DNA from 4 places in the Pseudoduganella aquatica genome. Region 1 is predicted to be linked to each of the others. Evidence: predicted binding sites of a transcription regulator. Region 1 holds the regulator's gene; each other region holds the start of a gene.
What was found. Region 1 encodes FNR, which switches genes on or off when oxygen is low (the NO sensors DNR and NnrR bind a similar motif). Its sites were predicted from a motif close to TTGATNNNNATCAA; they were not measured.
Positions count from the first base shown of each region.

Region 2: a site for FNR is predicted at 1,526-1,539, ahead of oxc (oxalyl-CoA decarboxylase). Genes of this name have one in related genera too.
Region 3: a site for FNR is predicted at 6,061-6,074, ahead of KT882_RS18245 (PHA/PHB synthase family protein). Genes of this name have one in related genera too.
Region 4: a site for FNR is predicted at 4,097-4,110, ahead of KT882_RS20300 (CehA/McbA family metallohydrolase). Genes of this name have one in related genera too.

Region 1 is NZ_CP086370.1:3,836,189-3,843,715, reverse strand. It holds gene KT882_RS17175 (alpha-L-fucosidase) at 1-1,170, shown strand, start outside; gene fnr (fumarate/nitrate reduction transcriptional regulator Fnr) at 1,285-2,055, shown strand; gene KT882_RS17165 (TraR/DksA C4-type zinc finger protein) at 2,090-2,353, opposite strand; gene KT882_RS17160 (sensor histidine kinase) at 2,503-3,984, shown strand; gene KT882_RS17155 (response regulator) at 3,981-4,394, shown strand; gene KT882_RS17150 (hybrid sensor histidine kinase/response regulator) at 4,395-5,894, shown strand; gene KT882_RS17145 (response regulator) at 5,884-6,522, shown strand; gene KT882_RS17140 (universal stress protein) at 6,527-6,970, opposite strand; gene KT882_RS17135 (helix-turn-helix domain-containing protein) at 6,989-7,527, opposite strand, start outside.
Region 2 is NZ_CP086370.1:2,979,431-2,986,957, reverse strand. It holds gene oxc (oxalyl-CoA decarboxylase) at 1-1,445, opposite strand, end outside; gene KT882_RS13290 (Crp/Fnr family transcriptional regulator) at 1,590-2,198, shown strand; gene KT882_RS13285 (hypothetical protein) at 2,492-2,656, shown strand; gene KT882_RS13280 (2-dehydropantoate 2-reductase) at 2,706-3,719, opposite strand; gene KT882_RS13275 (fumarylacetoacetate hydrolase family protein) at 3,737-4,504, opposite strand; gene oxlT (oxalate/formate MFS antiporter) at 4,617-5,948, opposite strand; gene KT882_RS13265 (hypothetical protein) at 6,070-6,351, opposite strand; gene KT882_RS13260 (LysR family transcriptional regulator) at 6,473-7,393, shown strand.
Region 3 is NZ_CP086370.1:4,097,805-4,105,331, forward strand. It holds gene KT882_RS18225 (TonB-dependent receptor) at 1-1,674, shown strand, start outside; gene KT882_RS18230 (MBL fold metallo-hydrolase) at 1,787-2,647, opposite strand; gene KT882_RS18235 (oxidoreductase) at 2,765-3,490, opposite strand; gene KT882_RS18240 (LysR substrate-binding domain-containing protein) at 3,470-4,225, shown strand; gene KT882_RS18245 (PHA/PHB synthase family protein) at 4,249-6,000, opposite strand; gene KT882_RS18250 (thymidine phosphorylase family protein) at 6,117-7,527, opposite strand, start outside.
Region 4 is NZ_CP086370.1:4,552,791-4,560,317, reverse strand. It holds gene KT882_RS20305 (prolyl oligopeptidase family serine peptidase) at 165-2,189, opposite strand; gene KT882_RS20300 (CehA/McbA family metallohydrolase) at 2,252-3,883, opposite strand; gene KT882_RS20295 (CHASE domain-containing protein) at 4,131-7,232, shown strand; gene KT882_RS20290 (VOC family protein) at 7,347-7,527, shown strand, end outside.

The DNA.
Region 1 (7,527 bases):
CCGGAACGCTTTGGCTACAAGGATTTCATCCCCCGGTTCAAGCAGGAGAAGTTCGACGCCGCGCAGTGGGCCACGCTGTTCCGCCGCGCCGGCGCCCGGTTCGTGATGCCCTCCGCCCAGCACCACGACAATTTCGCGCTCTGGGACAGCCATGTTACGCCTTTCAACGCCAAGCGCATGGGACCGAAGCGCGACCTGATAGGCGAACTGGCGGCCGCCGTGCGCAAGGAGGGCATGAAGTTCGGCGTGTCCAACCACGGGGTGGAGAACTTCACCTTCATCAACCCGCCCGAAGCGCTGGAAGCCCGCCTGAAAGCGGCCAAGGCCGACCTGTACGACCCGGAATGGGCGGCCTTCTACAACGTGGCCGATCGCAGCCAGCCCGCCATGGCGCGCTTCCTGACCGACTGGGTGAACCGCAACCTGGAGCTGATCGACCAGTACCAGCCCGACATTCTGTGGTTCGACAACGGCGTCAACCTGCGCGTGCTGGACCCGCTCAAGCTGCGCGTGGCGGCCTACTACTACAACCGCGCCCAGGCCTGGAACAAGGAAGTCTCGATCAGCACCAAATTCGTCGCCTACGCGCCCAGCAACGACGACGCCCAACAGGTCGGATCCATTATCGACTTTGAAAAGATAGGCGTGCGCTCGCCGCCGGACATCCGGCCCGGCCCGTGGATGGTGGACGACACCATAGGCAGCACGTGGGGCTACACCAACGGCATGAAGGTGGCCGGCGGCGCCGCCATTATTGGCCGCCTGGTCGACACGGCGAGCAAGGGCGGCTTCTACCTGCTCAATCTCTCGCCCAAGGCCGACGGCACCATCCCCGAGGAGCAGCAGCGCACCTTGCTGGACGTGGGCGCATGGCTGGACGCCAATGGCGAGGCCATCTACGGCACCCGCCCCTGGAAGCAGTTCGGCGAGGAGGGATGGCGTTTCACATCCAAGGGCACGGCGGTCTACGCCATCGGCGCGCCGCGCGACGGCTCGGTGGTGCTGCGCGTACTGGGACCGGGCGCCGGCAAGGTGAGGGGCGTGGAACAGCTGGGCCGCGACGGCGCGCTGCCATTCCGCCAGACCCAGGAAGGCCTGACGGTGGAGGGTATTTCCAGCGCGCCCGGCGCCTTGGGCGGCGCGCCGTCGGCGCTGAAAATCACCTTCTGAGCTGGCCTGTAGGGGATCCCCTACAGCAGCCAGCCGGAATACCCGATACCGCCCAGGCCCGGTGCGGGCGATACTGTCCGCATCGACAGCGCAGCCCATGCACCGGAGCCGACCATGACCACCGCCACCATCCACATCGCATCTTCCGCCCCAGCCAAGGCGCAGCCCCAGCCGCGCTGCGGCCTGTGCAGCTTCAACCGCCTGTGCCTGCCGCAGGGACTGGACGAGGATGCGATGCACCGCCTGGAGCAGATCATCTCGCGCCGCCGCAAAGTGCAGCGCGACGAGCAGCTGTTCAGCATGGGGCAGGGATTCGGCAGCCTGTACGCGGTGCGCCTGGGGCATTTCAAGACCGCGCAGGTGAACCAGCGCGGCGAGCAGCAGATTACCGGCTTCCACATGGCCGGCGACCTGCTGGGCATGGAAGCGATAGGCACCGGCCAGCACAGCTGCAGCGCGGTGGCGCTGGAGGACAGCGAAGTGTGCGAAATCCCCTTTGGCCGCCTGCAGGAGCTGGTGGCCGAAGTGCCCGAGCTGATGCACCAGTTCCACCGCGTCATGGCGCGTGAAATCCAGCGCGAACAGGCGGTTGCCCTATTTTTGGGCAATATGCGCGCCGAACAGCGCCTGGCCTTGATGCTGACCTCCCTGGGCGCCCGCTACGCGGCGCGCGGCTTCTCGCCTGCAAGCTTCCAGCTGCGCATGTCGCGCGAGGACATCGGCGGCTACCTGGGCCTGACCATCGAGAGCATCAGCCGCCTGCTGGCGCGCTTCCGCAAGGCCGGCTGGATCAGCCTGAACAACCGCGACCTGCGCATCCTGGATCTGGCCGGCCTGCAAGACTTGGCCGCCGGCCGCTTTGCCCCTGAGTGCGAAGCCGCCTGAGGCGCTGTCTGGCGCCCCGCCTGCTTCCCGTCCTCTATTCCTGTTCCACCTGGTAGCGCCGCTCGATGTTTTGCTGACAAGCCAGGCAGTGCGCAGCCGACGGCTGCGCCAGCAAGCGGGCCAGCGCAATGGCCGCGCCGCACTGGCGGCATGCGCCGTAGCTGCCGTCCGCCAGCCGCGCCAGCGCCAGTTCCACCACCTCCAGCTCCCACGTTGCCTGCTTGCGCGCCGCTCGCGCCCGCTCGCTCAACAGCATGCGCTCCAGTTCCGCCGCCGTTTCGCTGTCTACCGAGTGCATTGCGTTCTCCGCCGTTCCCATGGGTGTAACTGTATGGGAAGCGGGCGTTCCGCGTCAGTGGCTGGTTTGATCCAGGTCAAATTGCCGCCGAATTTCCGCTGCGGACACTAAGGCTTTACCGGGGCGGGCATCTTTCGTATGATTGCGGCATGCAAAATCCCCCCATCGCCGACCAAAGCCTGGCCTGGCTACTGGCAGCCGCCACCGATCCCGTCCTCATCGTAGACCGCGGCGGCGCGATTGCGCTCGCCAATCCGGCCCTGGAAGCGCTGTTCGGCTACACGCAGGAGCAGTTGCAGGGCCTGCCGGTGGAGACGCTGATACCCGAACGCTTCCGCCACGGCCACCAGGCGCTGCGCGAAGGCTACACCGCCGAGCCGCATCCGCGCGCGATGGGCGCGGGGGCCCAGCTGTCCGGCCGCCACCGCGAGGGACGCGAATTCCCGGTCGAGGTCAGCCTGTCGCCGCTGCGCAGCCCGGACGGCCAGACCATGGTGATGGCCACCATCCACGACATCAGCGCCCGCAAGGCCGCCGAACAGGCGCTCCAGGAGAGCGAAGCGCGCATGCGCGCCGTGTTTGAAACGGCGGTGGACGGCATTATCACCATCGACGAACACGGCATGCTGGAACGCCTGAACCCCGCCGCCGAGCGCATGTTCGGCTACCGCGAGGCGGAGGTGGCGGGCCGCAACATCAATATGCTGATGCCGGAGCCGCACCGCAGCGCGCACGACGGCTACCTGGCGCATTACCGCGCCACCGGCGAAAAACGCATCATCGGCAAGGGCCGCGAAGTGCAGGGCCTGCGGCGCGACGGCAGCGTCTTCCCCATGGACTTGTCGGTGGCAGAGATGACCTTGGGCGGCAAGCGCATGTACACCGGCCTGGTGCGCGACATCACCGAACGCAAGCTGGCCGAGCAGAAGTCCGAACAACTGCTGCAGGAACTGAGCAGCGCCAACGAGGAACTGACCAATTTCGCCTACGTGGTCTCGCACGACCTGAAGGCGCCGCTGCGCGGCATCGGCTCGCTAGCGGACTGGCTGGCCACCGACTACGCCGCCCTGTTCAACGACGAGGGCAAGGAGCATATGCGCCTGCTCATCAACCGCGTGCACCGCATGGGCGCGCTGATCGACGGCATCTTGCAGTACTCCCGCGTGGGACGGGTGCGCGAGGCCGTGGCCCTGGTGGACCTGAACAAGGTGCTGGCCGAGGTGCTGGACCTGCTGGCGCCGCCGCCCGGCATCGCCATCACGGTGGCGCCGGGCCTGCCCACGGTGGCCGGCGAACCGACCCGGCTGCAGCAGGTGTTCCACAACCTGATCTCCAACGCCATCAAATACATGCACCGTCCGGACGGCCAGGTGACCGTCAGCTGCGAGGACGACGGCAGCCACTGGCGCTTTGCCGTGACGGACAACGGCCCCGGCATCGAGCCGCGCCATTTCGAGCGCATCTTCCAGCTGTTCCAGACCCTGGCCCCGCGCGACCGCGTGGAAAGCACCGGCGTGGGCCTGGCGCTGGTCAAGAAGATCGTGGAAATGTACCGTGGCCGGGTCTGGGTCGAGTCGGCGCCCGGCGCCGGCGCCACTTTCTATTTCACCTGGCCCAAGGAATGCCTATGAAGAATGCCAGCAAGCCCATCCTCCTGGTCGAAGACGACACCGTGGACGTGATGACGATTAAACGCGCGCTGAAGGAAATCGGCGTGGGCAACCCCGTGGTGGCGGTCGAGCACGGCGAAGCCGCGCTGGATTACCTGCGCAGCGCGGACTGTGCGCGGCCCTGCATCATCCTGCTGGACCTGAATATGCCCATCATGAGCGGCATCGAGTTCCTGCGCGAAGCCAAGCACGACGCGGCGCTGCGGCCCATCCCTGTGGTCGTGCTGACCACCTCGGCCGAGCAGCAGGACAAGCTGAGCAGCTTCGAGCTGGGCGTGGCCGGCTACATGGCCAAGCCGGTCGACTACCGCGCCTTCGTCGAGGTGGTGCGCTCGATAGACCGCTACTGGACCGTCAGCGAGATGCCCTGAATGATGGACAAGCCGAACACCGCCGCCACGGAACCTGTGCGCGTCCTCATCGTCGAGGACGACATGGTGGACCGCATGGCCTGCCGCCGCGCCTTCCGCGCGGCCGGCGCCTATGCGCTGCTGGAGGCGGAAACCGGCCAGCAGGGGCTGGAACTGGCGTTGTCCGGCCAGGTGGACTGCGTGCTGCTCGACTACAACCTGCCGGACCTGACCGGCCTGGAATTCCTCGCCAGCCTGGCCAAGCTGGCCGGCGGCGAGGGCGCCGCGCCGCCGGTGATGATGCTGACCGGGGCCGACAGCGCCACCGTGGCGGCCGAAGCCATGCGGCGCGGCGCGCGCGACTACCTGGTCAAGGACACGGACGGGCGCTACCTGGAGCTGCTGCCGGCCGGCATCGAACGCATGCTGCGCGAACAGCGCCTGCGCTTGGACAAGCAGCAGGCCGAGACCCGTTTCCGTACGCTCGTCGAGCAAATCCACGCCGTCAGCTACGTGGCCGGCACCGGCGCCTGCGGGGCGCTGCAGTATGTCAGTCCGCAAATCCGCATGCTGCTGGGCTACACGCCCGAGGAATGGCTGGCCGACTCCGGCCTGCTGCGCGCCCGCATGCACCCGGACGACAGGGATGCTGCCTGGGCGGAAGTGTGCGCCTGCCGCAGCGCCGCCCGCGCGCTGCGCGTCGAATACCGCTTGCTGCCGCGCGGCGGCGGCGAGCTGTGGGTGCGCGACCAGGCCGATCCCGTGCCCGGCCCCAACGGGCCTGTGCTGCAAGGCATACTGATCGATATCTCCGCCAGCAAGGCGGCCGAGCAGGCGCTGCGCCAGTCGCAGGACGAGCTGCGCCGCCTGGGCGCGCACCAGGAACGCATCAAGGAGGAAGAGCGCAAGCGCATTGCGCAGGAAATCCACGACGAACTGGGCGGCCTGCTGACCGGCATCCGCGCCTACATCCTGGTGGCGCAGGAGCGCGCGGTGGCGGCGGGCAGCACGCCCGAGCCGCTGCTGGCGGACACGGCGGACCTGGTGCAGAGCGCCATCGAAACGGTGCGCCGCGTGATTACCGACCTGCGCCCCAGCGTGCTGGACCAGCTGGGCGTGTGGGCCGCGCTGGAATGGTATGCGGACCAGGTGGCGCTGCGGGCCGGCCTGCGCTGCGTGTGCCGCATCGACGCGCAAGCCGCCGCGCTGGAGCTGGACGCGGACCGCAGCACCATGCTGTTCCGCATCGTGCAGGAGGCGCTGACCAATGTGGTGCGCCACGCGCAGGCCACGCAAGCGACGATAGATGTGGCGTGCGAGCCGGGCGCGCTGCGGCTGACGGTGAGCGACAATGGCAAGGGCATCGCCGCCGAGGGGCTGCTAAGCCGGGAGTCCTGGGGCATATTGGGCATGCATGAACGCAGCCGCAGTTTTGGCGGCCAGCTGGCCATCACCGGCGGCCCGGACGGCACCGTGCTGATGCTGCGCCTGCCGCTGGAGGAGAATCAAGATGACGCATGACGAAATCACCGTCCTGCTGGTGGACGACCATGCGATTGCACGTAACGGCGTGCGGCTGATGCTGGGTACGGCCAGCGGCATCGCCGTGACGGGGGAGGCGGGCAACGCGCAGGAGGCCATGCAGCGCGTGGCCGAGCAGCAGTTCGACGTGGCGCTGGTGGACATCACCATGCCGGGCAAGAACGGCCTGGAACTGCTGAAGATGCTGCGCGCCGGGTGCCCGCGCATGGCGGTGCTGATACTGAGCACCTATTCCGAGGAAATTTACGCGGTGCGCGCCCTGAAGCTGGGCGCGGCGGGCTATCTGACCAAGGACGCGCCCACCGCCACGCTGGTGGAGGCGGTGCGCAAGGCGGCGGCGGGCGGCAAGCACGTGAGCCCGGCGCTGGTGGAAAAGCTGGCCATGATGGTGGGCGGCGGCGGGGCGGGCGACCACGAGGCGCTGTCCGACCGCGAGCTGGAGGTGTTCAAGCTGATCGCCGCCGGCGAGGCGCTGGTGCGCATCGGCGAACTGCTGCACCTGAGCCCGAACACGGTCACCACCTACCGCACCCGCATCCTGGACAAGATGGGCATGGCCAGCAACGCCGAGCTGACCCGCTACGCGCTGGAACACGGCATGATCTGAACGCTTACTCGGCGCGGAACACCAGCACCGGGACCGGGCTGTGCACCAGCACCTTTTGCGTCTGGCTGCCCAGCAGCGCGCCTTTCAGGCCCAGCTGGCCGTGGCAGGCCATGGCGATCAGGTCGCAGCCGCGCGCGTGGGCGGTCTCCAGTATCTTGCGGTGCGGCCGGTCGCCGCGCGCCAAGACGGTCCGGCACGGCACCTGCCTTGCGCGCGCCGCCTCGCTCACGGCGTCCAGCAGCGCTTGGCCCTGGGCCCTGCTGTCGCTCACGTTCGGCTCTGCCGCTTGGTCCGGTGCTGCAGGCCGGTGGCTGAAAGCGTGGTCGTCCGGCAAGACGTGCACCGCCGTGATGCTGGCGCCGTAGCTGGCCGCCATGTCCAGCGCCGAACGCAGCGACACCTGCGACGCGGGCGAGCCGTCTACCGGCACGAGTATGTGCTTGAACATGATGTCTCCATGGATGGTTCAGTTGGCGCTGTAGGCGGGCGCGGCGGCCACCGCGCGCAGGCCGGCGGTGTCGCGCAGCTCGATGGCGCGGTTGCTCACGGCCAGCAGGCCGTTCTGCTTGAACATGGACAGCAGCCGGCTCACGCTTTCCACCGTCAGCGCCAGGTAGGCCGCCAGATCCTCGCGCGACATGCACAGCTGGAAGGACGTGGCGGAACCGCCGCGCTCGCCGTAGCGGCCGCCCAGATCCAGCAGCAGCCGGGCCAGCCGCTGCGGAGCGCGCGCATTCCCCAGAAACAGCATCTGCTCCTGGCGCTGCGCCAGGCTGGCGCTCAGCAGGTGGGACAGCCGCCGCGCCAGCGCGGGCTGCTGCGCCATCAGCGTTTCCAGGCCGGGGTAGGGGATGGCGCAGATCACGCTGTCCGACAGGGCGACGGCGTCGCTGCCGTAGCGGCCTGGACCGATGGCGTCCAGGCCCAGCAGGTCGCCCGGCATGGCGAAGCCCAGCACCTGCACGCCACCGTCCGGCGCGGCGCGCTGCAGCTTGAACTGGCCGC
Region 2 (7,527 bases), 860 kb from region 1:
ACGCCGTTGTTGTTGAAGATAATGGTGGTCACGGGCAGCTCGTAGCGGCAGATGGTTTCCAGCTCCATGCCGCTGAAGCCGAAGGCGCTGTCGCCTTCGATCGCCACCACCGGCTTGCCGCTGGTGACCGCCGCGCCGATGGCGAAGCCCATGCCGATGCCCATGATGCCCCAGGTGCCCGAGTCGAAACGCTTGCGCGGCTCGTACATGTCGATAATGCTGCGCGCAAAGTCCAGCGTGTTGGCGCCTTCGTTGACCACGTTGATGTCCGGCCGGGTCTTCAGCACGTCGCGGATGGAGCGCAGCGCGCTGTGGAAGTTCATCGGCGACGGGTTCTGCGCCAGCATGCCCGCCATCTTGGTCAGGTTCTTGTCCTTGCGTTCGGCGATGGCCCCGGTCCAGGCCGGATCAGGCTTGCCCTGGCCGCTGGCGCGGATGCCGTCCAGCAGCGCCGTCACGCAGGAGCCGATGTCGCCGATCACCGGCGCGGCAATCGCCACGTTGCTGTCGATCTCGGTGGGCGAGATGTCGATCTGGATGAACTGCTTGGGGCTGCCCCAGGTCTTGCCTTTGCCGTGCGCCAGCAGCCAGTTCAGGCGCGCGCCGATCAGCATCACCACGTCCGCTTCGGCCAGCACGTAGGAACGGGCCGCCGAGGCCGACTGCTCGTGGGTGTCCGGCAGCAGGCCCTTGGCCATGGACATGGGCAGGTAGGGAATGCCGGACTCTTCCACCAGCGCGCGGATGGCGGCGTCGGCCTGGGCGTAGGCTGCGCCTTTGCCCAGCAGGATCAGCGGCTTCTTCGCGCCTTGCAGCAGCGACAGCGCGCGCTGCACCGAGTCCGGCGCAGGAATCTGGCGCGGCGCCGCATCCACTACCTTCACCAGCGAGCGGCGGCCGTGTTCGGCGTCGATCACTTGTGCCAGCAGCTGCGCCGGCAAGTCCAGGTAGACGCCGCCGGGACGGCCCGACACGGCGGCGCGGATGGCGCGCGCCACGCCGATGCCGATGTCCTCGGCCTTGTTGATGCGGTAGGAGGCCTTGGCGTAAGGCTTGGCCGCGTTCAGCTGGTCCATCTCTTCGTAGTCGCCCTGCTGCAGGTCGACGATTTCGCGTTCGCTGGAACCGCTGATCAGGATCATCGGGAAGCAGTTGGTGGTGGCGTTGGCCAGCGCGGTCAGGCCGTTCAGGAAGCCGGGCGCGGACACGGTCAGGCAGATGCCGGGCTTCTGCGTCATGTAGCCGGCGATGGCGGCGGCGTTGCCGGCGTGCTGCTCATGACGGAAACCGATGAAGCGCATGCCTTCGGCTTGCGCCAGGCGCGCCAGGTCGGTGATCGGGATGCCGACCAGGCCGTAAATGGTGTCGATGTCGTTGTGCTTGAGGGCGTCGACTACCAGGTGGAAACCATCGGTCTGCTCGGATGCCGCTGCGGTATTGGTCATGATGAGTGTCTCTTATATTGTGGTTATGAAACGGGCCGGTTGTTGAAGGCCATATTAGCGAGAGCACTTGTTTTCTCTCATTGACCGCGGTCAAGATTCAAAGGAAGATGCTTAACATTTCCAGATCGGTATCAATTTCTAGCCATGACGCTGTTAGCCAATCACCCCGAACGCAATGTGCTGCGCGTGCAGCTGCGCCAAAATATCGTGCTGAAAGAACTGCGCGAAAGCGAGATGGCGGCGCTTGAGCCCTACCTGAGCGTGGTCGATTGCCAGAAGGGCGACCTGCTGCTGAACCAGGGCGTGCACGAGATGGAGCAGTATTTCATCCTGGACGGCATACTCAAGCGGGTGGTGACCAACCAGGAGGCCAAGGAAATGATTTTGCGCTTCGCGGCCGAGCGCGACATTGAAACCAGCTACGCGGCCTGGCGCCTGAAGACGCCCACGCCTTACAGCATCGTCTGCGTGAGCAAGGCGCGCGTGGCCAAGCTGCCCATGCCGCAGTGGGTGGCGTTTTTGGAAAGCCATTCCCAGCTCAAGCAAAGCTTCGAATACGAGGTGATGCATTTGATGAGCGAGATCATGGGCCACACCATTACCCTGCATCTGCTGGACGCGCCGGGCCGCGTGCACCGCTTTGTGCGCAAGCATGGGGAGATGTTTGAGCGCTTGCCGAAGAAGCAGCTGGCAGCGTATCTGAATTTGTCGCCGGAGACGCTGAGCCGACTCAAAAACCAGGGCAAGATTTAGCGGCTCTGGCGGATCCGGCGGGTTACGCGGCTCCGCCGCTAACCCGCCCTACGAATGATCAACTTCCGCGTAGGGCGGGTTAGGCGCGAAGCGCCGTAACCCGCCACGAATCTTGACCGCGGTCAAGAATCCTGAAATTAGGAATATGTGGAAAAACCGGGTTTTTCATAGGCAATATTCTTACCGGTGATATCTGATATGCGCGTCCGCAATTGGCGGCGTGCTGGGCGTCTACCTATACTCGTTTCATACCAAACGCGTTGGCACCCATTCTTAACTTCAGAGGAAATATCATGACCACCATCACCAGCAAACAGACCCGTCCCGCCACCGAACAAGCAGCGCCGTTCAGCCTGATGTTCATCATTGAAACCCTGTTCGCCGTCAACCTGCGCGAACAGCTGGACGCCAGCACCGGCGGCGACAAGAGCGACGCCAAATACACCTACGGCCTGTAATTCAGCCGCAAAGCAAAACGGACGTCCTTGTGAGACGTCCGTTTCTTCATCAGGCCGCCATTTTTTGCAGCCTGACCTGCCCTCTCTCATCGGCCATGGTCCGCTCCAGCATTTTCACCAGCGCGTAGACCGCGTCGATATGGGGCGTTGCCGTGCCGGTAAGCCGCCCCAGTTCCACCACCGAGCCGACCAGGGCGTCGATTTCCGGCCCCCTGCCTGCCTCGATATCCATCAGCATCGACGTCTTGTGCCGCCCTACTTTCTCGGCCCCGGCGATGCGCTTGTCCAGCGTGACGCGGAAGGTCACGCCCAGCTGGTTGGCCACCGCCTCCGCCTCCCGCATCATGTCCGCCGCCAGGCCGCGCGCCAGCGGATACTGGCAGATGCCCTCCAGCGTGGCGTGGGACAGCGCGCTGATCGGGTTGAAGCTCAGGTTGCCCCACAGCTTGAGCCAGATCTCGGACCGGATATGGTCCAGCACCGGCGCCTTGAAGCCGGCCCGCGTAAAGCAGGCCGAGATGGCTTGCACCCGGTCGCTGTTCGAGCCGTCCAGCTCGCCCAGCGGGAAGCGCTCGCCTTCCACATGCCGCACCACGCCAGGCGCCACCAGCTCCGAGGCCGGATAGACCACGCAGCCAATCACGCGTTCCGGCGCAATGCGCGCCGCCAGCAGGCCGTCCGGGTCCACGCTGTGCACCACCCGCCCTTCCAGGCTGCCGCCGTGGCGGTGGAAATACCAGTACGGTATGCCGTTCTGCATGGTGACCACGCTGGTCTCCGGGCCGAACAGCAGCGGCAGCTGGTCGGCCACGGCCGCCACCTGGTGCGCCTTCAGCGCCAGGATCACCACGTCCTGCGGTCCTGCTTCGGCGTAGTCGTCCGTGGCCGTCACGTTGACCGCCACCTTCTCCGTGCCGTCATGCTCGATCAGCTTGATGCCCTTGTTGCGGATCGCCATTAAATTGGCGCCCCGCACCAGGAACGTCACCTGCTCGCCTGCCAGGGCCAGCCTGGCCCCCACCAATCCTCCTATTGCTCCCGCCCCTACTATGGCGATTTTCATTTTCAGCTCCTTGGTTTTTACTCAAAACGGTTGCTGAGCTTGCCAATGCCGTCGATCTCGACCTCCACAATGCTGCCCGGCCGCATCGAACCGACGCCGACCGAGGTGCCGCACAGCAGGATGTCGCCCGGATCCAGCGTCATGTCTTTGGAAATCCGGCTCACCAGCTGGGCGGCGGAAAACACCATGTCGTTGATCGGGTAGTCCTGCCGCACTTCGCTGTTGAGGATGGTCCGCACCACCAGCATGGCGGGGTCCAGGCCGGTGGCGATCACCGGGCCGAAGGGGCAAAAGGTGTCGAAACCCTTGGCCCGCACCCATTGCGGAAAAGTCGGATCGCGCTTGATGATGTCGTTCACGGTGACGTCATTGGCACAGGTATAGCCGAATATATGGTCCGGGGCGTCGGCCTCGGAGACGTTGAAACAGGTTTTGCCGATCACGATGGCCAGCTCGCCTTCGAACGCCACCTTGTCCTCGCACAGCGGCTTGCGGATGGTGGCGCCGGGGGCCAGGTAGGAGTTCGGCGTTTTCAGCAGGTACAGCGGCTCGGGCGGCGGTTCCAGCCCCAGCTTGCGGCCCAGCGCATGGAAGTTGTTCCACATGGCCAGCACCTTGCCGGGCACCGCCGGCATCAGCAGCTTCACGTCGGACAGCTGCAGGGTGTAATCGGTCGGCGTGGGCGCATCGAACATATCGCCTTCGTAGATGCGGATTTTGTCGCCTTCCACGGTGCCGAAACGCACGGTGTCGAAGTGTTGGAAGCGCAGCCAGCGTTTGATCATGTCGTTCTCGTTTCGAAAGGCGCCGGCGTGCAGAGTCCCTCGGCGGCGGCAGCGGGAGCTGCGGCTGCCAGGGCTGCTGCTGCAGCCGGCGCGTATCAGTCAGGGGGTTGGACTAGTTGGCAAGCCGGGCGGCGGCCGCCAGGCCTTTTTCGTCGGCCACTTCAACCGGGGTGACGGCAGTGTCCATGAAGCGTTTGCGCATCGGACGCAGCACCCACCAGGCCATGAAGGCAGCCACCGCGTTCAGGCCGCAGCCCACGAAGAACACCGCTTCCCAGCTGCCGGTGGCCGCCGTGATGACGCTCGACAGCGGCACGAAGATCGACGCCGTGCCCTTGGCCGTGTACAGCAGGCCGGCATTGCCCGCCGCGTTCTTGGTGCCGAAGGTGTCGGCGCAAGTAGCGGGGAACAGGCTGTAGATCTCGCCCCAGGCAAAGAACACCAGGCCGGTCAGGATCACGAACATGATAGGATCGCGGCCCCAGTAGTACAGCGCCAGGATGCCCACAGATTCCAGCGCGAAGGCGATGAACATGGTCTTCTCGCGGCCGATCTGGTCCGACACCCAGCCGAAGAAGGGTCGCGTCAGGCCGTTCAGCACGCGGTCGATGGCCAGGGCGAAGGTCAGTGCAGGCAGCACCATGCCCATGACGTTGAAGGTCACGCCGTCAATTTTGAAGTCCTTGGCGATAGGACCCATTTGCGCGGTCGCCATCAGGCCGCCGGCAGCCACCAGCACGAACATCGTGTACATGACCCAGAACACCGGTTTGCGGATGATCTGCGACGGGCCGAATTCGGCGCGGCCTTGCTGCACCTTGGTCTGCTTCTGGATCTTGCTCGGCACGTGGGCCGGTGGACGCACCATCAGCAGCGCCAGCAGCATCACAATGGCGCCCTGGCCGATGCCGAAGGTGAGGAAGGTGGACTCGTAGCCGCTTTTGGCGATCATCATGGAGATCGGGATAATGGTGGCCGCCGATCCGGCCCCGAATCCCGCCGCCGTCAAGCCCGCCGCCAGGCCCCGGCGATCCGGGAACCATTTCAGTGCCGAACCCACGCAAGTGCCGTACACCGCGCCGGCGCCGATGCCGCTGATGGCTGCCGCGATGTAGAGCATGGTCAGCGAGTCGGCGTAGGAGTTCATGATCCAACCCAGCGCGCACAGCAGGCCGCCAAACAGCACTACGGGACGTGGTCCCCATTTGTCGACCGCCCAGCCTTCCACTGGCACCAGCCAGGTCTCGGTCAGGATGAAGATGGTGAAGGCAACCTGGATGGCGGCCTTGCTCCAGCCGTACTTGTCGGCGATAGGGTTCACAAACAGGGTCCAACCGTACTGCAGATTGGCGATCATGGCCATACAGATAATGCCCATGATGAGTTGTAGCCAGCGGTACGAAGGAGGCCTGATCACTGGCGCGATGTCATCGTCATGCTTCATTTCGTTATCTCCATTAAATTTATTATGTGGGACTGTGTCTGGTCGACCGTGTCACGAGATGATTGTGGAAGAAGCAAAAACCGATATCCTTGACCGCGGTTAAGATTCGACATTCTTTCATTTATTTCAAGCTAAATAAAGCACCCCCTGCACGGGCCGCCTCCAGGCAGCGCGCCATGGTGGTCTGGATGGCGTTCACGAGGAAATCGGCCTCGTACACCTTGAGCATGTGCGGGTGGTGGTTCTCCACATAGCGGCGCAGGTGGGCGCGCTGGCTCTCCACGCCCATCTGGCCGGTGTAATCGTTGCTGCCCCAGTACCAGCGCAGGCCCAGTTCGCCAAAAGCGGCGTTGTAAGCCTCGCGCTGCGCGTCTGCCAGGTCGGCGGTATCGATCTGCATCATGGTCTGCTCCTCCTGTTGGAATAATGTCGGTTGACTAATGCATCGTAGGCCCAGACAATGATTAGGTATAGTTAAAGGTTTTTGTCATTTCCATACACGATGCTGTATACATAGGACGCCGATGAAACATGCCACCCTGCGCCAGCTGAAAGTCTTCGAAGCGGTAGCGCGCCACCTGAGCTTTTCCCGCGCGGCCGCCGAGCTGCACCTGACGCAGCCGGCCGTGTCGACCCAGATCAAGACGCTGGAAGGCCATGCCGGGCTGGTGCTGTTCGAGCAGCTGGGCAAGAAGGTCTACCTGACGCCGGGCGGCGCCGAGCTGCTGTACCACAGCCGCGCCATCATCCAGCAGTTCCAGGAGGCCGAGGAGGCGCTGACGCAGTTTCGCGGCATCGCGGGCGGCAAGCTGAACGTGGCGGTGATCAGCGCGGGCGACTACTTCTTCCCGCGCCTGATGGTGGAGTTCGCCCGCCGGCATCCAGGCGTGAAGCTGAACCTGACGGTGCACAACCGCGCCGAGCTGCTGGAACGGCTGGCCAGCAACCAGACCGACCTGGCGGTGATGGTGCGCCCGCCGCAGCAAGGCGACGCCGCGCATGCGGCCTTTGCGCCCCACCCTTACGTGATCGTGGCCCCGCCGCAGCACCCGCTGGCGGGCGAGCGCCGCATTCCGGTCGAGCGCATCGTGCAGGAACCGTTCGTGGTCCGCGAGCGCGGGTCGGATACGTGGAATTCAATGGAGGACGGCTTCGGCGCGCACCTGGAGCACCTGAACGTGACGATGGAGATCCGCAGCACCGAGACCATCAAGCAAGCCGTGATCGCGGGCATGGGCGTGGCGTTTTTGTCGGCCCACACCATCAGCCAGGAGCTGAAGGCCGGCAGCCTGGTGGTGCTGGACGTGGAAGGCTTCCCGGTGATGCTCAACTGGTACGTGGTGCACCGCAAGAACAAACGCCTACCGCCGGTGGCGCAAGCGTTTAAGAACTTCCTGCTGAGCGACGGCGCAGCGCTGATCGAGCAATACTTGGCACCAGCTTAGGACACGCACGCCACAACGCCGGAGGACGAAGGGACGGTCCCGACATGGCGGCGCCTGGTGGCAATTTGCCACCACGGATGCTACTATTTACTTGCCGTCCTCGCTAAAACACCAGTCCCGTAGATTCAATTGGA
Region 3 (7,527 bases), 260 kb from region 1:
GAAGGCCTGACGCTGGACGTGATGAGCGGCGTATCGAACTCCCTGCTGAGCAATCCGCACCGCACCACCGTGCAGATCGACGCGCCCAATGTGAACGGCTTCACCTGGGACTTCTCCAAGGGCGGCGTGCCGGCGCTGGGCTTCGGCATGGATATCACCAATCCGAACAACTTCTCCTTCGGCCCGCAGGAGGCCAACGGCACCGTGCACGGCAACTTCGTGGGCCGCTACCTGCGCACCTCGAACGAGCTGAAAACCAACACGGCCAACCTGACCTGGGAGGTGAACGACAAGTTCACCGTCCGCACCGGCCTGTCCGCGCGCCGCAACAGCTGGTTCAACTACGAGGTGGCGTCCGGCGGCATTCCCACCCTGGGCCTGCCGGCCGGCACCACGCTGGCCAGCCTGACGCGCCAGATCTCCGGCTTCGGCAGCGGTCTGGGCGAGGGCGTGCCGTCGTCGTGGGCGGCGGTCGACATGGACAAGTTCCAGGCCGTCTACAACACCGAATGCCACTGCGCCGCCGTGCCGCTGTCGGACTACGTGCTGGCCAACCAGGTCAAGCGCCAAGTGGACGAGAAGATCAACGCGCTCTACCTGTCGGGCGACTTCAAGGTCAACGCCTGGGGCCTGCCGCTGCGCGGCAACCTGGGCGTGCGCGGCGCGGACACCACCACCACCGCCATGCAGCTGATCAAAGACCCGGCCGGCCAGCTGGTGCCGCGCGTGGTCGAGCACAGCTACCGCGACTGGCTGCCGGCGTTCAACATCACCGCCACGCTGCCGAAAGACCTGCTGGTGCGCTTTTCTGCCGGCAAGACCCTGTCGCGCGCCGAGTACGTGGACCTGGCGCCGTCGGCCTCGATCAACCTGACCGGCCAGTCGGTCACGGTGGGCAATCCGACGCTGGACCCGATCCGCGCCAACACCTTCGACCTGCAGGCCGAGTGGTACTACGCGAAGAACGCAATGATTTCGGTGGGCGCCTTCCACAAGAACATCAAGACCTTCATCCAGCGCACCAATGAGCTGATGACGTATGCCGAGACCGGCCTGTCCAACTCCTACCTGACCGCCACCGGCTGCTCGATCACCGGCGCCGTGCCGGCCTGCGCCATCCAGCCGGACACGCAGGTCAGCGTGAGCCGCATGGTCAACACCAAGGGCGGCCCGCTGGACGGCCTGGAAGTGAACTGGCAGGTGCCGTTCACCTTCCTGCCCGGCGCATGGAGCAACTTCGGCGCGCTGGCCAACTACACCAAGGTCAAATCGCGCATCACCTACATCACCCGGGTGGACAATCCGCGCACGCCGGCCAACGAGCAGCTGACCGAGGAAGCCAACTTCATCGGCCTGTCGCCCAACGCCTACAACCTGACCGTATACTACGAGGACAAGAAGTTCAGCGCGCGCGTGTCGGCCACGCACCGCTCCAGCTTTATCCGCGACGTGCTGCGCAACGCCAACGGCAGCGACCACTCCTTCGCCGATCCGTCGACCAAGGTTGGCCTGTCCATGTCCTACAACGTGACGCCGCAGCTGCGCGTGTCGTTCGAGGCGCAGAACCTGACCGACGAGCCGCTGCGCTACGGCAAAGACACCGAGCGCAACGACACTCTGCTGTACGGCAAATCCGGCCGTTCCTATGTGCTGGGAGCGAACTACAAGTTCTGAGCGCAGCACTGAACAGATCTTCCGTCCCCCGCCTTGACTCCCTCTCGGCGGTGTTTGACGCGGGCATAGTCCCGCGTCTTTTTTTTGGGCGGCGCGTTTCGCCGTCCGGCGCTCAGAAATCCCAGATGACAGGCACCCAGCGGAAGGCGTCGCCGTCGATGGCCACGCGGCCGACGGATGGGAATGGGAGGTGGCTGGCTACCAGCAGGCCGCCGTTCCGGGCCAGTTCGCGGAACAGCCCCACGCGCACGCGCTCCGATTCCACCGGGTCGTGCTCGAAGCCGTTGTGCCATTCGGGGTGGTCGAAGGCGACCGGGAACATGGCGTCGCCGGCGAAGGTCAGCAGTTCGCCTTCGGAAGCCAGGTCCACCACGCTATGCCCCGGCGTGTGGCCGCCCGTGAGGCGCACCACCACGCCCGGCGCAACTTCATGGCGATCCTGGAAGATATGCAGATTGCTGCGGTATTCCTTCAAAAAGCTGGCGGCCGTTGAGCGCAGCACGTTCGGCACTGGCGTGGGCATGACGGTCTGGGTGAAATCGGGCGCGTCCCAGAATTCGACTTCGGCGGCCGCCACGTGGATGCGAACGTCCGGGCGCAGCTGCTCTTTCACGCCTTCGGCCAGCAAGCCGCCCACGTGGTCCATGTGCATATGGGTGATGACCACGTCCGTCACGGCCGCCAGATCGATGCCGGCGGCCTTCAGCCGCGCGGGGAACTGGCCGGCGCGCGGGAAGCCGGAGAACTGCGAACCGAGACCAGTATCCACCAGGATGATCTGCTCGCCGCTGCGTGCCACCAGCACATTGAGCGGCCAGTCGAACGCCTCCTGCGGCATGAACATGTGATCCAGCCAGGCCGACAAGTCGGCCTTCGTGGCGTTGGTGGCCATGGTGGAGGTGGGCAGCGGCAGCACGCCGTCGCTGACCACCAGCACGTCGATCTCGCCAACCTGCAATGACTGGCAACAAATTGCACGTCTTCATCGTAGAGAGTAAGGGGGCGAGCCGGCAGGCCTGTACAGGGGCTCACAGTGGTGCCTGATACGCAACAAAGCACCAAGGCAAAACACGGCTCGCCCCCCCACAACTCAAGCAGCCTGGTGGAAGGGATAGTCGGTGTAGCCGATTTCCGAGCCGCCGAAGAAGCTGGGGCGATCGTAGTCGTTCAGCGCCCAGCCGTTGCGGAAGCGCTCGGGCAGGTCGGGGTTGGCGATGAAGTGGCGGCCGAAAGCCACCATGTCGGCGTCGCCCGCCTGCAAAATGGCTTCCGCCGAAGCCTGGCTGAAGCCGCCGGCGGCGATGATGGCGCCCTTGTAGTGCTTGCGTATCAGCTGAGCGGCCACCGGCGCCTGGTCCCTGCTCTCGTCCTCGATATTGCCCGCGATGCGCGGTTCGATCAGGTGCAGATAGGCCAGCTTCAGCGGCGCAAGCTGCTGCGCCACGTAGGTGAACAGGCCTTCCGGGTCGCTGTCCGACATGTCGCCCCAGCTGCCGCTCGGGCCCATGCGCACGGCCACCTTGTCGCTGCCCCAGACGGAGATGATGGCGCGCGTGGTGTCGAGCAGGAAGCGGGCGCGGTTTTCGAAGGAGCCGCCGTAGATATCGGTGCGCTTGTTGCTGCCGTCCTGCAGGAACTGGTCGAACAGGTAGCCGTTGGCGGCGTGGATTTCAACGCCGTCGAAACCGGCCTCCTTGCCACGGATGGCGGCCAGGCGGAAAGCCTCGACCAGGGCTTCGATTTCGGCGTGTCCTCTTCGGCGGTGGGCAAAAGCATCGCGCGCATGGAGGAAAAGATGGCGATGCGCCTGTTCCACCGCAGCACCCGCAGCATCACGCTGACCACGGAGGGCGAGCTGTTCCTGGAGCGCTGCCGCCGCATACTCGGCGAGGTGGCGGCGGCGGAGGCGGAGCTATCCGAGATGTCGGGCGCGCCGCGCGGACGCCTGCGCGTCAGCACGCCGCAATTGACCGGCCTGGTGATGCCCGCGCTGACGGGCTTTATGCAGCGCTATCCGGACATCGCGCTGGACATCGACCTGTCCGAGCGCATGGTGGACATCATAGAAGAAGGCTTCGACGCCGTGATACGCACCGGCACCCAGGAGGACTCGCGCCTGGCCGCGCGCCGCAACGGCAGCTGCCCGCAGGTGGTGGTGGCCGCGCCGGCCTATCTGCAGCGGCACGGCGCGCCATCCCATCCGCGCGAGCTGGCGCAGCACGCCTGCCTGCTGCACAAGTTCCCCGCCAGCGGACGCATAGAGCGCTGGCCTTTCAAGCTGGCCGCCGGCGAGGCCGAGCCGCAGCTCAAGGAGCGCATGACCTGCAGCACCATCGAAGCCATCGCCTACGCGCTGCTGCGCGGCGAAGGCATCGCCTTCCTGCCCACTTTCATCATTGCCGACGACCTCAAGGCGGGCCGCGTGCAGACCATCCTGGAGGGCTATATGGACCAGACGGTGACCTTCTCCATGCTGTGGCCCGCAAGCCGCTACGCTTCGCCCAAGCTGCGCGTGTTCATCGATTACATGGTCGAGAACATGCGCATCTGAGGGCCGCGCGCGGCGGGCCGGCCTCAGCGCTGCACCACGAAACTCCCTGGGGCCTGGCCCAGCACCTGTTCCGGCGCCACCACCGGCGGCGCGGCGCGCTGCCGGTCCGAATGGCGCAGCAACCATTGCTGCCAGTGCGGCCACCATGAGCCCTCGATGGACTCGGACTGCCCAAGCCATTCGTCCGGACTGCTGTAGCCGTTCGGCGACCGATGCGCAGGCCGGATGCGGTAGCTGCGGTTGGCATGGCCCGGCTCCGAGACGACACCCGCATTGTGGCCGCCGGAAGCCAGCACAAAGTCGAACGGCGCGCCGCAGAGCAGATGTATCTTGTACACGGAGCGCCAGGGCGAGACGTGGTCGCGCTCCGTGCCCAGCACAAACAGCGGCGTATGGATGTCGGACAGCGCGACGGGCTTGCCAGCCACCAGGTAGCGCCCTTCGGCGAGGTCGTTATGCAAAAACAGGCCGTGCAGGTATTCGCTGTGCATGCGGAACGGCAGCCGGGTGCTGTCGGCGTTCCACGCCATCAGGTCGTTCGGCGCGCTGCGCTCGCCCAGCAGGTATTCCCGCATCATGCGCGACCATACCAGGTCGCGCGCGTGCAGCAGCTGGAAGGAGGCCGACATCTGGTCGCCGTTCAGGTAGCCCTGGTCCCACATCAGGGCGTCGAGGAAAGCCAGTTCGCTGTCGTCGATGAACAGGCCCAGCTCGCCCGGGTCGCTGAAATCGGTCTGCGCCGCGAGCAGGGTCAGCGTGGCCAGTTTGCCGTGCGCGGGATGCTCGCCCGAGTCCATCGCGGCGGCGCCTATCGACAGCAGCGTGCCGCCCAGGCAGTAGCCCACCCCGTGCACCGGCGCGCCGCCGCACAGGGCGTGGACCTGGTCGAGCGCGGCAAACAGGCCGCGCTGCAAATAGTCCTCCATGCCCATGTCGCGCGCTTCCGCGCCGGGATTGCACCAGGAGATCATCAACACCGTATGGCCTTGCTGCACCAGGTAGCGCACCAGCGAATTGTGCGGCGACAGGTCGAGGATGTAGTACTTCATGATCCACGACGGCACGAGCAGGACCGGCTCGCGGTACACTTTTTCGCCCTGCGGCGCATACAGTATCAGCTCGATCAGCGCGTTGCGGTACACGACCTGCCCCGGCGTGACCGCAACCTCCTTGCCCGGCGTATAGGACGCGCCCACGGGTTCCGCCACCACCGCGCCGGGCAAAGCCAGGCGGCGGCACAAGTCCTTGCGCCAGTTGAGCGCGCCGTCGATCAGGCTGCGGCCGCCGCTGGCCTGTGCGGCCCGCATCACTTCGGGATTGGTCCACGGGTAGTTGGACGGCGACAACATGTCAAGCAGCTGGCGCGCGGTGAACGCCACCACGTCCGCATGGTGCGGGGCGACCCCGGGCACGCCGCTGGTGGCCTGGCTCCAGAACTGCTCGAGCTGCTTGAAGCCCTGGGCGTAGGCGGCAAACGGCCAGGCGCGCCAGGCGGAATCGGCAAAGCGGCTGTCCGCGCCGGCGTCGGCCTGGGGCACCGGGATGGCCAGCATGCGCCACCAGGCGCTGGCCAGCTCGGCGCGCTTGCCGGGCGCCACCGCCAAATGCTGCCACCAGTCCTGAAACGCCAGCTGCATGGCGATGGGCGAAATGCCGCCCGTCACGCGCGCGGCCAGGCTTTGCAGATACAGATCCAGCGCGTTGCGGCTGCCTGTGGCCGGCGCGGCGGCCTGGGCGGCGAGCTGATTCGCGCTACCTTGCGGCAGTGTATTCATCGGCGTCCCCTCCATTGTCGGTACTGCGGCGATTATGGTTGACCAAGGCGGGACCAGGGTTTGATCCACGTCAAGTCCTTGTCCATCGCCGCCCCTTTGCGCCGCGATGGCCTTGTTCATGCCTGCTGTATCGTAAATATCGTGTCCTGGGCCTCCGCGTAAGCCAGGGCATAGGCCAGTTCGCCGGGCGACTCGGCGTGCAGCGTCAACAGCGGCTGACCCGGCCGCAGCAGCGTACCCAGCGGCGCGTGCAGTTCCAGGCCGGCGGCGGGCGCCCTGGGCGCGCCGGCCAGCTTGGCCAGTTGCGCCAGGCGGCGGTTGTCGATGGCGGTGAGCCTTCCCCGGTGCAGCGCGCCCAGCACAAGGGTGTGGGCCGCGCGGGGCGGCTCGCGCATGCCCCCTTGCGCGGCGCAGATGGCTTGCAGCTTGGTCCAGGCCGCGCCGCTGTCGAGCACGCCGGCGGCCAGCGCCCGGCCCTGGCCGGCGCCGGCCTTGCCGCCCAGTTCCAGCAGGCTGGCGGCCAGCGCCAGCGCGCGCTGGCGCAGGTCGGCCGGCGCATCGGGCAGGTTTTGCAGCACCGCCAGCACGTCCCACGCCTCCAGCGCCGGACCGATGCCCCGCCCCACCGGCTGGCTACCGTCGCTGGCAATCACGCTCACGCCTATGCCCAGCGCGCCGCCCACGCTATGGAAGCGCTGCGCCAGCGCGCGCGCCGCCTGCGCCGAGCGCACCTTGGCGCTACGCCCGACCGGCATGTCGATTACCACGTGGGTGGAGCCGGCGGCGATCTTCTTCGACAGCACCGAGGCCACCATCAGGCCGTCGCTGTCCAGCCCCAGCGGGCGTTCGACCCGTATCAGCATGTCGTCCGCAGGGCTGAGCGACACGGCGCCGCCCCAGGCGATGCAGCCGCCCTCGCTTTCCACCACGCGCCGCATGGTGGGCAGGTCCAGCGCGACCGGCGCCAGCGTCTCCATGGTGTCGGCGGTGCCGGCCGGCGAGGTGATGGCGCGCGAGGAGGTCTTGGGTATGGTCAGGCCGCAGGCGGCCACGATGGGCACCACCAGCAAGGTGGTGCGGTTGCCCGGCAGGCCGCCCACGCAGTGCTTGTCCAGCACGGTCCCGCTGTCCCAGCGCAGCCGCTGGCCGGCCGCCACCATGGCGCGGGTCAACGCGATGGTTTCGGCCACGTCCATGCGGTCGCCGGAGCAGGCGGTGATCAGCGCCGCCAGTTCGATGTCCGAGTAGCGGCCCTCGGCCACGTCGCGCACGATGGCCGCGGCCGCCTCGGCGCCCAGCGGCCGGCCGTAGATCTTGGCCCGCACCGCCGACAGCGACTGCAGCGGACGCGCGTGCGCCACCCGCAGCACGTCGCCGTCGATGCCGCCCAGCGCGCGCCAGGCCGCCTCCGACAAGCCCAGCTGCTGTATCCCGATCAGGCTGTCGTACACCACGTTGAGCGTGGCCAGGATGTGCGTCGCGCCGCGCCAGACCTCGATGCGCGCGCGCGCCTCGAAGCCCTCGGCC
Region 4 (7,527 bases), 720 kb from region 1:
ACGATGGACGTAAAAGATACTCCGCTGACTAGCGGAGTCAAGTAAATGTTGCCAAAAGCGAAAAGTATGCCAAATATTAATTTGGTAACAGTATCGCGGGAAACTAATTTCTAATTTAGAACTTTTTTAGTTTCCGGCGCGCACGATTGTGCGGACAGGGCGGCTCAGGCCAGTTGCTTCAGCAGGAAGGCGTAGGTCAGCGCCCACATCTGCGCCTGCTGCGCGTTGTTGGCGGCGCCGGCGTGGCCGCCTTCGGTGTTTTCCCAGTACAGCACGTCGTGGCCCTGGTCCTGCATCAGCGCCGCCATTTTGCGGGCGTGGCCGGGGTGGACGCGGTCGTCGCGGGTGGATGTGGTGAGCAGCACGCGCGGGTAGCGCCCGGCGGCGCGCACGTTCTGGTAGGGCGAGTAGCGCTCGATGTAGGCCCACTGCGCCGGGTCGTCCGGGTCGCCGTATTCGCCCATCCAGGAGGCGCCGGCCAGCAGTTGGTGGTAGCGCCGCATGTCCAGCAGCGGCACCTGGCAGACCACGGCGCCGAACAGCTCGGGCCGCTGCGCCATGACGGCGCCCACCAGCAGGCCGCCGTTGCTGCCGCCCATGATGCCGAGGCGGCGCGGGCTGCTCAGGCCGCGCGCGGCCAGGTCTTCGGCCACGGCGATAAAGTCGTCGAAGGCGCGCTGCCGGTGTTCCTTCAGCGCGGCCTGGTGCCAGCGCGGGCCGAATTCGCCGCCGCCCCGGATATTGGCCAGCACGTAGATGCCGCCTTGCTCCAGCCAGGCCGAGCCGGTGACGGCGCTGTAGAAGGGCTTGAGCGAGACTTCGAAGCCGCCGTAGCCGTACAGCAGCGCGGGCCGCTCGGCGCCCGGCGCCGCGTCCCGCCCGGACACGACAAAATAGGGTACGGCGGTGCCGTCGGCCGAGGTGGCGTGCAACTGCTGCACGCGGTAGGGGGCGGCGTCGAAGAAGGCGGGCAGGGATTTCAGCCGCACACGCTCGTCGCTGCCGGCGCGGGCCAGGTAGAGCGTGGTCGGGGTCAGGAAGTCGGTGACGGTGAGGAAGTAGTCGTCGCTGTCTATGCTGTCCAGGGCGCTGGCGTCCAGCGTGCCGAAGGCGGGCGCGTCCACGGTGCGGCGCTGCCAGGCGCCGTCCACGTGGCGCAGCTCGGTGATGCGGTTCTTTACATTGTCCAGTTCGTTGAGCAGCAGGGCAGAGCGGGTGGCGCTGACGCCGTCCAGCGAACTGGTGGGCGTGGGCGTGAACAGCACGGCGAAGGCGCGCTCGCCGAGCAGGTGGCTGCGGAAGTCGGCTGCCAGCAGCGCGCCTTGCGGATAGCGCACGCCGTCCACCATCCATTCCGAGCGCAGCTCGATGATGAGCTGGTCGCGCACGGTGTAGGCGGTGGCGTCGTCCGGCTTGTCCACCCTGGTCAGCGTGGCGCCGTCGCGCAGGTAGAGCTCGTTGGTGTAGAAGCTCATGGATCGCCAGATCAGCTGGAACTCGTGGCCGGGCGTGAAGTCCTTGGCCGCGCCCACGGCCAGGTCGTCCGGCTCGCCTTCGAACACGGTGGCGGCCTGCTCCAGCGGCGTGCCGCGCCGCCATTCCTTGACGATGCGCGGGTAGCCTGAGCTGGTCATGGAGCCGGGGCCGAAGTCGGTGGCGATGAACAGGGTGTCGCGGTCTATCCAGGCGGCGCGGGACTTGGCTTCGGGCAGGGTGAAGCCGCCGTCGACAAAGCTGCGCGTGCCCACGTCGAATTCGCGCAGCACGCAGGCATCGCCGCCGCCGCGCGACAGCGACAGCAGGCAGCGCGTGCTGCGGTGCAGGAAACTGGCGCCGGCCCAGACCCAGTTTTCGTCCTCGGCGGCGGCCAGCGCGTCAATGTCGAGCACGGTGTCCCAGGCCGGTTCGGGTAGCAGGAACTGTTCCGGCGTGGTGCGGCGCCAGATGCCGCGCACGTGGACCGCGTCGCGCCAGAAGTTGTAGTAATAGCCTTCGTGCAGGCTGACGTAGGGAATGCGGTCCTGGGAATTGAGGATGGTCTTGAGCCGCGCATGCAGCGCCGCGTAGTGCGGCGTGGCTTCCAGCTCCGCCTCGGACACGGCATTCTGGCGCCGCACCCATTCCAGCGGCGCCTCGCCGGCCACGTCTTCCAGCCAGAGGTGGGGATCAATATTCAGTTCTGCGGGCATGCGGGTCTCCAAGGCGGCAGTGGGTTGGTCCGCCTATTGTGGCATGCCTGGGGACGGCTGGCTTATGGCGGAGCGGGCTGCTGGCTGACCCAGACCGGGGCGGACCAGAGCAGGGTGCCGTCGTCCTGGGTGATGCGGGCGTAGTAGTAGTGCTCGCCCGGCTCCGGGGTGAGGGTGATGCCGCCGCCGGAGGCTGCGCCGGCGAGGGGCAGCTGGGTGGTGGAGCCGCGCTTGCCGGGCACGCCCGATATGATGGCCAGCGCGGCTACTTGTCTGCCGGTGGCGCTGGCGTGGCGCACGTCCAGCGTCAGCGGGCCGCTGTTGCTGAAGCGCTCGCCCATCAGGCGGCCGTTGGCGGTGAGGACGATCTGGGCCTGCTTGTCCATGGTGGCGAAGACGCGCCGGGCGCGGATGGCGTCCAGCAAGGCGGCGGACGACAGCGCGGTGTTTTCCGGCAGCAGCACCGCCGTGCGGTTGGTGTAGGACATGCCCCAGTTGGCGCAGTGGTTGTCCTGGTTGCTGGCGAAGGCCAGGTGGTAGCCCGCTTCCAGCAGCCGCTGGCAGGCTGGCTCGTAGTTGCTGCGGCGGTTCTCGGTTTCGTCCGTATTGACGGAAAAGGCGTTGCTGTTCATGACCTCGCACAGCGCCATGGCGGCGTCGCCGTCCTCGGTGTAGCCCAGGGGCTGGCCGACGGCGCGGAACTGGCTTTCTTTCGGATGGTTGAACTGGCCCAGCCAGCCGCGCTCGCGCATCAGGGTGTAGAGCGCGCCGTAGTTGCCCTTGGCGGTGGCGATGTCGGCCAGCAGCTCGCCGCCGGCGTTGCGCTCCCAGCCCAGCAGCTCGGGGCTGTTCAGGATGTTCAGGTGGCCGCCGCCGCTGATCACACCCCATTCCATGCCGTAGATGGCCAGAAACTCCGGGTGCGCGGCCGTGTAGGCGGCGGCCGCCACAAGTCCGCCGTGGTACAGGCCCCTGGCCTGATCCGGGTCGGCGGATGGATTGCTGCCGTCGGAGCCGTCGTACATGTGGTTGTGCTCGGACGCCATCAGGAAGTCCAGGCCGTGGCGGCGGGCGTAGTCGAAAGCGTCTTCCGGGCCGAAGGGCGCGCTTTGCGGCTCCTGCGCGCCGGTGCAGTGGTCGAGTGCGCCTCCGCCGTCGCTGTGGCTGGTCTGGCTGTGCAGGTTGCCGTAGTAGACGGTGTAGGGAAGGGCGCCCGCTGCCGGCGCGGCGGCCGGGCTGCGGGCGGTGCGCGCCGTGGGCAGCGGACTGAACTGCGCCAGCGCCAGCGGGGTTGGCGCGCCCATGGCGACATCCCACTGCTGCCGGATGACTTCGCGCGCCCTGCCGGCGCCGGCTTCGGCGCGCATGCGCAATTGATAGACGCCGTCGGGCAGGGAATTTGCCGCCCTGCCAGCGGCCGCAGCCGCACCGGAAGGCGGGCCGCAGCAGACCACGGTGGCGTCGGCCACGCCGGCCCGCGTGGCTGCCGCACCACGCCAGCGCCGCACGGTTGCACCGCCGGGACTGCGCAGCTCCAGCTGCCAGGCAACCCGCCGCGCGCCAGCGCCAGGCAGTGAAAAGTGCATGCCGATGAGGCCTTGCCCGCGCGCGCCGTCCGCCGCTGCGGCGCTGGCCAGCCGGGCCGGCGCGGCCAGCTCCGCCTCGAATTCCCGGTGCTCCCGCTCTGCGGCCATGCAAGCGCCGCCCCAGACTAGGCTGGCAGCGGCTACCATGATGAACGTCCCTGTGGCTGGCCGTGAACAAATGAACATGATTTCCCTCCTGCTCAACATGGTTAGAGCGGGAGCTTGTGAAATCGTTCACCTTTCTTCATCGCTTGCGTTTCGCTAGGCTCAGGTATGGCCAGTTAACGCTGGTTGAAAAATGCTGTTTGATAGTATGCTGCTTTAATGCAAAACAACTGGAACGAAGTGGCCGTGAATGCGTAAACTGGGTGCCCTGCTCAAAAGCCTGATTAATATAAGGACTGTGCTCTGGGGCATAGGCCTGTCGCTGGCATTGTCGGTGGGCATGGTGCTGTACGCGAACGCGGCGCGCGCGGTGGAGGAAGACGACCGCCAGCGCTTCGACAACCTGGCGCGCAGCACCCAGTACAGCATTTCCGCGCGCGTGAAATCCTACTCGGACGTGGTGCGCAGCCTGGTGGCCCTGTTCCAGACCAGCGACTCGCTCAGCCGCCAGCAGTTCCACGAGTACGTGTCCACGCTGAACCTGCCGCAGCATTTTCCTGCCATCGAAGCGCTCAACTACGCCGTGCCGGTGCGCGACGCCGACCGCGACGCCTTTGTGGCCGCGGTGCGCAACGACCGCAGCCTGCATGCGGGCGGCTATCCCAAGTTCGACATCAAGCCGCCCGGCCGGCGCGACCAGTACACCGTGTTGCTCTACCTGGAGCCGATGGAGATGGTGATGGAGCGCTTCGGCGTGGACATCGGCGTCAACCCGGCCATTGCGCGCGCCATGGAGCTGTCGCGCGACACCGGCCAGATCAGCGCCTCCGGCCAGCCGGTGGTGGTGAAAAAACCGGTGCCGCACATTGGCCTGGGCATGCGCCTGCCGGTGTACAAGCGCGGCATGCCGATACACGACGTGGCCAGCCGCCGCGCCGCCTATATCGGTTCGGTCGGCATCGGCTTTTCGGTAGCCAAGCTGGTGCAGGGCGCGATCGACGAAATGGCGATCCGCGAGGTGCACATGCTGCTGTACGCGGACAGCTCCACCGATGTGGAAAAGCGCCGCCTGACCATAGAAAAGACCGACCGCCTGCTGTACAACGACAACGGCTCCATCGAGGCGGTGCCGGTGGCCCCGGCCAATCCCGACGAATACATGGAAACGGTGCTGCCGATCGACTTCAACGGCACGCTGTGGAAGGCGCTGTTCCGCGTCAAGCGCGCGGACATGCACACCGGGCTGGACGCCTATTTCCCGTGGATCGCGCTGGCCACCGGTTTTATCGTCACCATGCTGATCTACGGCTACCTGCTGACCCTGTATTTCTCGCGCCGCAGCGCGATCGAGCAGCGCCTGCTGCTGGACAGCGTGCTCAACAACGTGGACGCCCGCGTCTTCATGAAGGACCAGCAGCGCCGCTATATCTACGTCAACGCCAAGACCGCCGAGGCGATGGGCATGCCGGTGGAGGAGATCATCGGCAAGAGCGACCGCGAACTGATGCCGCCGGCAGAGGCGGACGCGGCCTGGAAGGAGGAGCGCCAGGTCTTCCTGGACGGCATCAAGCGCGCCGGCGAGGAGCGCTATGTGGGGCGCGACGGCGCCGTGCAGCACCTGTGGACCGTGAAGGCGCCGGTGCATATCGATGGCGACGTTGCGGCCGTGATCGGCCTGGCCACCGATATCACCGAGCTGCACAACCTGAAGGAACAGGCGCAGGCCGCCAACCAGGCCAAGAGCGACTTCCTGTCGAATATGAGCCACGAGATCCGCACGCCGATGAACAGCATTATCGGCATGGCGCACCTGGCGCTGAAATCGGTCACCCACCCCAAGCAGCGCGACTACCTGCAGAAGATCTACCATTCCGGCCAGCACCTGCTGGGCATCATCAACGACATCCTGGACTTCTCCAAGATCGAGGCGGGCAAGCTGGAGCTGGAAGTGCTGGACTTCGCGCTGGAGACCTTGCTGGCCAATGTGTCCAGCCAGTTGGGCGAGAGCGCCGCGCGCAAGGAGCTGGAGCTGGTGTTCGAGATCTGGCCGGGCCTGGAGCACCAGCTGCGCGGCGACCCGCTGCGGCTGGAACAGGTGCTGCTCAATTTCACCAGCAACGCCATCAAGTTCTCGGAGAACGGCAAGATCTACATCCGCGCGCGGCCGGTGGAGGACCGCGACACCCACACCGTGGTGCGTTTCGAGGTGCAGGACCAGGGCATAGGCATGAGCCGGGAGCAGATCGACAAGCTGTTCCAGTCCTTCCACCAGGCCGACACGTCCACCACGCGCAAATACGGCGGCACCGGGCTGGGGCTGGTGATCAGCAAGCAGCTGGCCGAACTGATGGGCGGCACCGTGGGCGTGGACAGCCTGCGCGGGCACGGCAGCACGTTCTGGTTCACCGCGCGGCTGGCCAAGGGCACCAATTTCCTGGAGCAGCGCCACAGCGAAACGCTGCAGGCGGACGTGATGGCCACCATCCAGGGCGCCAACATCCTGCTGGTGGAGGACAATATTTTCAGCCAGCAGGTGGGGCAGGAGCTGCTCGAGGACGCGGGCGCCACCGTGTGCATCGCCAACAACGGCAAGGAAGCCATCGACCTGCTGCTCAAGGAGCATTTCGACTGCGTGCTGATGGACGTGCAGATGCCGGTGATGGACGGCTACGAGGCCACGCGATTGATCCGCTCGCACCCCAAGCTGGCCGGCACGCTGGTGATCGCCATGACGGCCAACGCCGGACGCGACGACCAGGCCCGCTGCATCGCCGCCGGCATGGACGAGTTCATCACCAAGCCGATCGCGCCTAACCTGCTGTTCATGGTGCTGTCGCGCTGGATGGTGCAGCGCGCCGGCGAGGGCACGCGGCCGCCGCGCAAGGACAGCCGGCCGGCCGTGTCCGCCGCCGCCGGGATCGAGACGCCGCTGCCGGAGAGCCCGGCGGACGCGGTTGCCGACGAGCCCGTCAGCGTTGCGGTCCCCGCGCCGCAGGCCGGCGGCGAGCTGTTCGACATCGGCGCGCTGGCGCAAACCTTCGGCAACAAGCACGACAAGATGCGCAAGTACGCGCTGATGTTCCTGGACGCCGCGCGCGACGGCATGGTGGAAGTGAACCAGGCCATGGCCGACGAGGACATGGCGCGCCTGGCCGAGCTGGGCCACCGCATCAAGTCCTCCGCCCGCGCCGTCGGCGCCATGAGCTTCGCCGAGCTGTGCCTGGCCCTGGAACACCTGTCGCCGGACGCCGCGCCGGCCCAGGCCCGGCACATCGTGGACCAGATGCAGCCGCTGCTGGACGTGCTGCAGGGCCATATCGCCCAGGAGCTGACCGCCCACGCGGCGGGCTAGGAGAAAAGTGGACGGAGGGGGAAATATTTTTCGAAGCGTGTCGATTTTGTGCGCAGCCGTCCGTCGTAGGGATGAAGCACCGTTTGCCCATACCACTTTGACCAAGGAAACGCCATGAAGAATCAGATCATCCTCAACTTGCCGGTGAAGGACCTGGATAAGTCCAAAGCCTTCTTTTCCTCGCTCGGCTTTACTTTCAGCGACCGGTTTAGCGGCGAGAACGCGGCATTCATGAACATCGCCGGCGACACCATCCAGGCCATGCTGACGGCCGAGCCTTTCTTCCAGTCCCTGA